3 regions of the Parafrigoribacterium mesophilum genome follow, and region 2 is predicted to be linked to each of the others. Evidence: predicted binding sites of a transcription regulator. Region 2 holds the regulator's gene; each other region holds the start of a gene.
What was found. The regulator LexA, encoded in region 2, represses DNA repair genes until DNA is damaged. The targets are predictions, from matches to a motif close to TCGAACANNTGTTCGA.

Region 1 (2,247 bases), on a different contig from region 2:
GGCACGATCACCGTGGATTTTGCGAAGCGAGTCGCGCCGGGAACCGTGATCGGGCTGGATTCGGCTCCGGAAATCGTCGACAAGGCGCGCGTTCTCGCTCGCGATGCCGGGGTGCGCAATGTGGAGTTCACCGTCGGGGACGCCTACGCGCTGGACTATCCGGATGACGAATTCGACATCGTGCACACCCACCAAACGTTGCAGCACGTGTCCGATCCGGTATCGGTGTTGAGGGAGATGCGTCGGGTCGTGCGTCACGAGGGCGTCGTGGCGGCGCGCGAAGTGGATTATGACGGCATCATCTGGTACCCCGACCTCCCGGGGCTGACGAAATGGCGCGAGTTGTACTCGCAGGTGCACCGCTCCAACGGCGGGGAGCCGAATGCCGGGCGGCATCTCAAGTCCTGGGCGCTGGAGGCCGGGTTCTCTGATGTGGTGAGCGGCGCCTCGGTCTGGTGCTTCAGCACGGATGCCGACCGCCAGTGGTGGGGGACGATGTGGGAAGACCGGGTGCTGAAGTCCGCCTTCGCTGCGGATGCGGTGGGCAAAGGGATTGCGACGCACGACGATCTCGAGGAGGTCGCGGATGCCTGGCGCATCTGGACGGCCGATCCAGCCGGCTGGCTCACGATGACGCACGGCGAGATCCTCGGTCGCGGCTGACCCGGTACTCGAGCTGGTCGAGACCCCCACGAGTGCCCGTCTCTCTCCCGCCTCCCGGTGGTCGAGCTTGTCGAGACCCCGCAGGTGCCCGTCTCCTCCCGGTGGTCGAGCTTGTCGAGACCCCTATAAGTCTTCGTGTCTGATTTCGACAGCTCCCACCGCCACTGCGCGTGTCACTTGCATATCCTCCGTACTTATGTTCGACTAGATACATGCGGTGGAGCAGTCAGCAGATCAGCGAGGAGCAGCCCAATGCGCTGCCCGGGCTCGCGCGGCTCAACAACCTGGTGCGCACGGTGCGCACGCCGGAGTTCGACGGTGTCACCTTCTATGAGGTCCTCGCCAAAACCGCGTTGAACAAGATTCCCGGCAAGAGTGCATTGCCGTTCGGCTGGACGATCAATCCGATGCGCGGATGTCTGCATCGCTGCACCTATTGCTTCGCCCGCACCACGCACACCTATTTGGACTTCGACGCCGGGCGCGACTTCGACACGCAGATCGTCGTGAAGGTCAACGTGGCCGAGGTGCTTGCTCGGGAGGTGGCGAAGCCGACCTGGGGGAGGCATCCGGTCGCCCTGGGCACCAACACCGATCCGTATCAGCGGGCGGAGGGACGCTACCGGCTGATGCCTGGCATCATCGCAGCACTCGCCGACTCCGGCACCCCGTTTTCGATTCTCACCAAGGGAACGCTGCTGCGCCGCGACCTGCCGCTGCTCGCGGAGGCGAGCCAGCATGTGCCCGTCGACCTGGCGATGTCGATTGCGGTGTACGACGACGACCTGCAGCAGTCGGTCGAACCGGGCACTCCCACGGCGACTGCCCGGCTGGCGACGGTGACCGCCGTGCGCGAGCACGGGTTGAGCTGTTCGGTGTTCATGATGCCGATCCTGCCGTTTCTCACCGACTCCCGAGAGCATTTGGACGAGGGCTTGCGCCGCGCGAAGGCCGCAGGTGCCACCTCGGTGCTGTACACGGCCCTTTACCTGAAGCCTGGTGTGAGGGACTGGTTCATGCAGTGGCTGGTCATGGAGCATCCGGAACTCGTCGACAAGTACAACCAGCTGTACACCAGTGCCTATGCGCCGGTCGGGTATCGCAAGTGGCTCGCGGCGCGGATGAAGCCGCTCATCCGCAAGCACGGTCTGGAGCGCGGTCGGGAGGATCCGGTCACCGGGGGAGTGCGCTCCAGCGCACTGGGGATGGGCGGCCTGCGGAACGCCAACGGCGAGCGGGCCGGACGCTCGCTCATTTCCGAGGAGTTGCCGCCGGGGATGGCCTCGCGAATTGATCCGGCGACGCAGCACACGTTGTTCTGATCTCTTCGGTCAGTTGTCCTCATCGACCGCGTCGATGATCGTTGCTGTGTCGCTCGCGCTGTCGTACCGGATCGTCGTGCCGTCGTCGAGTTCGACGATGGGCTTGCCCTCCAGCCAGGTGAGGGTCCAGCGCCAGCCGGAAGTGTCGATCTCGTGGAGTTCGGCTTCGATGTCCGCGATCGCGCGTGTCACGGCATCCGGCAGCCGCGGCGGGGTGCCGCCGACGGGCCAACGCGTTCCGAGCTGCATCAGTCGAGCTTCA
Region 2 (2,247 bases):
CAGGTCGGAGAGAGAAATCACCCTGCCATCGTATTGCCGTGCTGGGCTTCGTCAGTGCGAGTATCGGCTCGGTATCGCCAGTCGCTGACCCGGCTGCACGTCGGCGCCGTCCAATTGGTTCAGGTGCACGATGTCGGACACGACATCGCGTGGATCGGCGGATGGCGCCAGAACGGCGGCCAGTTGCCACAATGACTGACCCGCCGCCACGGTCACTTGCTGGAACGCCGCCGAACTGGCCGTTTCGGTCGCGGCGGCGACACCGTTGGCGGTGAACATCAGGGCACCGGTGATCAGCGGAATGGCCGCCAGGGCTGTGAGGACCATTCGGCCGCGTCGGGTGATGCGCAGCCGCGGTGCGTGAACGCTCGCGCCGGTGGAGACCACCGCGTTTCCGCGTGGTCGAGTCGGGGTGGGAACCATGTCGTTCACCTTTCTCACCGTGCTTGCTTTTACCTGCTGGTCTTTACCGCTGGCTTCTACACTGTGCTGCGTTCGCATTCGGCGCTCGGCCGGGAGCGCCGAATGCGAACTCACGTTCCGAACATACATTCGTCTACCTTCTTCGTGCAACCTTTTTCTTTCGATCCGCCGACATTTTTTATCGACACACCGTCGAACACACCTTTGCTTATCCCGCGGCTCGGCGGTACAGTATTGGTGTCGGCATCAGCAAACCAGGCACCACTGACATCGAAGATCGGACATGACATGGACACCGCAGATCAGGCAGCCGCAGCCACGACCGACCGGGCGGCATCGGCCCAGAAGCTGCCCCGGTCCAAGCGCGGCACCCGCCGGCGCAAGAGCCTCAGTGCCAAGCAGATCGCCATCCTGGAGGCGATCCGGCATTCGGTGGAATCCCGCGGCTACCCGCCGAGCATGCGCGAGATCGGCGACGCAGTGGGCCTATCGTCACTGTCCAGCGTGACCCACCAACTCGGTCAGCTCGAACTGAGCGGCTACCTCCGTCGCGATCCCAAGCGGCCGCGGGCACTGGAGATCCTTATCGATGTGCCGCATTCTTCCGGCGCCGCGGAGTCCGGCGCGGCCCCCTCCGATGCGCGGATCCCCGTGGGCGACGCCGCCATGGTCCCGCTCGTCGGTCGCATTGCCGCCGGCATCCCCATCACCGCAGAGCAGCAGATCGACGAGGTGTTCCCACTCCCCCGGCAGCTCGTCGGCAAGGGCGAGCTGTTCATGCTCAAGGTGTCGGGCGAGTCGATGATCGATGCCGCGATCTGTGACGGCGACTGGATCGTGGTGCGTCAGCAGAACACCGCGGAGAACGGTGACATCGTCGCGGCCATGCTCGATGAGGAAGCTACGGTGAAGGTGTTCCAGCAGCGTGACGGACACACCTGGTTGCTTCCGCGGAACACGAGTTTCGCCCCGATCCTGGGCGACCACGCCGAGGTGCTGGGCAAGGTCGTCGCGGTACTGCGCGCGGTCTAACCGAAACGGGTTACCCGGTCAGGCCGGGTTCGCGTCGGCAACGTGCCGGTCGCCGGGCACCACGTAGTCCTGCAGTTGCGCCGCGTGCTGCTCGGTGACCAGGGCGGTGACCGCCGTGCCACCTTCGACGTACGCGGTGTCCAGGATGCGGCCGCGCTCGTGCAGAGCGGAGATGACTTCGCCGCGATCGTACGGCACGAGTAATTGAAGCCGGATCGACGGTTTCGGGAGCAGCTGGGCGATACACTCCAGCAATTCGTCGACGCCCTCGCCGGTGCGCGCCGAGGTTAAGACGGCTCTCGGCTCGAGACCGCGCAGCACCAGCCGCTCATCCTCGGTCACCAGGTCCGCCTTGTTGAAGGCAACGATCTCGGGAATGTCGCGGGCACCCAGCTCCCCGATCACGGCCCGCACGGTCGCCAGCTGTCCTGCGGGGTCCGGATGCGAGGCGTCGACCACGTGCACGATGACGTCGCCGTCGCGTACCTCTTCCAGCGTCGACCGAAACGCCTCGACGAGCTGGTGCGGCAGGTTCCTGACGAAGCCGACGGTGTCCACCAGCGTGTAGACCCTGCCATCCTCGGTCGTGGACCGTCGCACGGCGGTGTCGAGCGTGGCGAATAACGCATTCTCGACGAGGGCGCCGGTGCGCGTGATCCGGTTCAGCAGCGAGGACTTCCCGGCGTTCGTGTAGCCGGTGATCGCCACGGATGGGACGGCGTTGCGGCGCCGGTTGGCCCGGTTGGCCTCGCGCGCAGGCGCGAAACCGGCGATCTGTTTCCGCAGCCTCGC
Region 3 (2,247 bases), on a different contig from region 2:
ATTGTTGAAGAGGCGCACCTCACGGCCGAGGTCCAGGGGCTGTCCGTTTGTGCCGAACTCGATTTCCACGGTCCCCGAAGTGCAGATGTTCCGCTCCACCGTCTCGATCGACACCGGAATGTCGATGCCTTCGATGCGACCGTGCCCGCTGCGTGCTCTGAGCGTTTCGCCGGTCACGAGCACGCGTACCGCGGGGGTGCGGGAGCCGGTGATGAGGTGGGCATCGGACTGATCGGAGCCGACGCCGAGCCGCAGCAGCGCCGTGAAGGCGTCGTGCAGGTACTGGTCCAGCGTGCGGTCGTCGTTCGCGACGGTCTCAGCCCATGCCTTGTCTGCTTCGTCGATGAAGCGCGGGCCGCCACGGCGCGGTGAGGTGAGTTTGTCGTAGACGTCGTCGAGGTAGGCGGATGTCTCCAGGTCGGGGTCGAGAATGAACCGGCTCAGTCCGTTGGGGCGCTTTACCCGTCGGAAGGACCGCTCCTGGTAAATGGCTCTCTCACGGTTCGCGATTCCGGCGGCATCCAGATCGTCGCGCAGAGCCCGAGCTCGTTTGTACAGCTGATCGGCGTTGAGTTCCGCCGCCTCTTCCAACAGTGCGCTGGCCGCCTCGGCCAGCTGCACTGCCGTGACACCCCCGCTGTTGGCGTCGACGGTGGCGTTGCCCAGTCCCGCTCGGATCGCGCGAGCTGCCTCCAGGGAGAGAGTGCCGCTGCTGACGGCGGCCCCGACCGCCCTCAACCATGGTTCGTGCACCGGAGCATCCGGCGCCGTCGTGTCGGTGGCTGCATCGATGATGGAGTCGTAGACCATTGTGCCGATCTGGACGAGCGTGGTGGCTTCCCGTGCCGTGGAGCCGGTCGTGAATTGCACGAGCGCTTCAGGGGTGCGGAAACCCTCCCGCTGAGCAAGTCCGGAGTAGCCGAGGTCGCGCCGCGAGCGGTGGCCGATCTCCCCGGCGATCAGCGAGGCACACGCGTTGAGCTTCTTGCTCGCTTCGGCCACCCGGCGTTGTTGCGCCAACAACGCCGGGTCGTCCAGCTGTTTGACGAGAGCCAGGTCGGTCGGCAACGCCTCCATGGCGGAAAGCACCGCACTGAGCGATGAGTCGAAGATAGTCTCGGAACTGGACACAAACATAGTTTACACATTCGAAGATAGTTCGCAAGCATTTTCTAAAATCTTTTGCGGAGGTTCACACAGGCGGACGAACCTCGAGCCGCGATGGCCTTTGTCTACTTCTGAGCTTGTCTACTTCTGAGCCGCCTGAGCCGCCTGAGTCGGCCGCAGCCGCAGCTTGCGCTGCACGCCTTCCTCACGCAACTCGGCAATGTTGCCCCGTGATTTCACGAAGTCGCTGAAGTTCTTGTAGCCGAGGGCGGATTCTTGAAACGACGGGTCCATCCGCAGCATCTGGTTCTTCACATTTGAACTTCCTACCCAGTCCGAGTCGTCTTTGGCGTGCAGCAAGCGCAGCGCGCGAATGAGAAGCTGAGACGCCGCCTGCTGGGCCGACTGCTTCGCCTTCCTACCTTGACCCCCGCCGGACGGGCGTTGCGGAGACTGTTTCTTCGTCGTCGCGGGTGACGTCGCTGCCGGCTCGTCGGCATCCGGTTGCTCCAGCGTCGCCACGGCATCTGGTTCCGCTGCGGCTTGTTGTTCCTCCTCGGCATCGGAAATGCCGGGCAACGCATCGTAGTCGGCGAATTCGTCGCAAGCGGCGGCGAGTGCGGTGCTGGTGGAGCCTGCCACGCCGATACCGACGACGTAGCGGCCGAGCCGCTTGCTGCGTTGCGCCAGTGCGATGTAGTCGGAGTCGCCCGCCACAATGACCACGTGGGTGAGGTCGGGAAGGCGGAACAGGTCCTCGACGACGTCGACGGCAAGGCGGATGTCCGCGCCGTTTTTCATCGACCGCACGGTCGGGAACAACTGCACCAGGTCGACGGCACGCTCGGTGAGTTGATTCTTGTAGCTGGCGTTCACCTCGATGGACCAGTCCGCGTAAGCCCGGCTGATCACGATGGACCCGAACGATGACGCGAAGTCGAGCACGGCCCCGATGTCCACCGTTGCATCGCCCAAGCGGGTCGCCAGATCGGTGTTGGCCCGCACCGAGTCAGCGGTGGCGGCGCGAACGCGATCGCGGAGGAAGCGCCCGCGCCCGTGGATCTGGTCGTAGCGGGAGATCACGATGTTGTCGAAGTCGATGTAGACGGCGACACGGTCTTCTTTGGATTCAGGCATCCA

Region 1: the regulator LexA is predicted to act here: its motif matches at 852-867, upstream of ABFX56_RS02820 (Rv2578c family radical SAM protein).
Region 3: the regulator LexA is predicted to act here: its motif matches at 1,160-1,175, upstream of ABFX56_RS03525 (HNH endonuclease signature motif containing protein).

The regions. Positions count from the first base shown of each region.
Region 1 covers NZ_JBDJAF010000001.1:605,010-607,256, reverse strand. Annotated here, with positions in the region: gene ABFX56_RS02825 (methyltransferase domain-containing protein) at 1-663, shown strand, start outside; gene ABFX56_RS02820 (Rv2578c family radical SAM protein) at 876-1,985, shown strand; gene ABFX56_RS02815 (hypothetical protein) at 1,995-2,234, opposite strand; gene ABFX56_RS02810 (GNAT family N-acetyltransferase) at 2,234-2,247, opposite strand, start outside.
Region 2 covers NZ_JBDJAF010000004.1:52,050-54,296, forward strand. Annotated here, with positions in the region: gene ABFX56_RS13380 (histidinol-phosphate transaminase) at 1-21, opposite strand, end outside; gene ABFX56_RS13385 (LysM peptidoglycan-binding domain-containing protein) at 52-423, opposite strand; gene lexA (transcriptional repressor LexA) at 712-1,455, shown strand; gene hflX (GTPase HflX) at 1,474-2,247, opposite strand, start outside.
Region 3 covers NZ_JBDJAF010000001.1:740,841-743,087, reverse strand. Annotated here, with positions in the region: gene ABFX56_RS03525 (HNH endonuclease signature motif containing protein) at 1-1,131, opposite strand, end outside; gene ABFX56_RS03520 (NYN domain-containing protein) at 1,249-2,244, opposite strand; gene ABFX56_RS03515 (NAD(P)H-hydrate epimerase) at 2,237-2,247, opposite strand, start outside.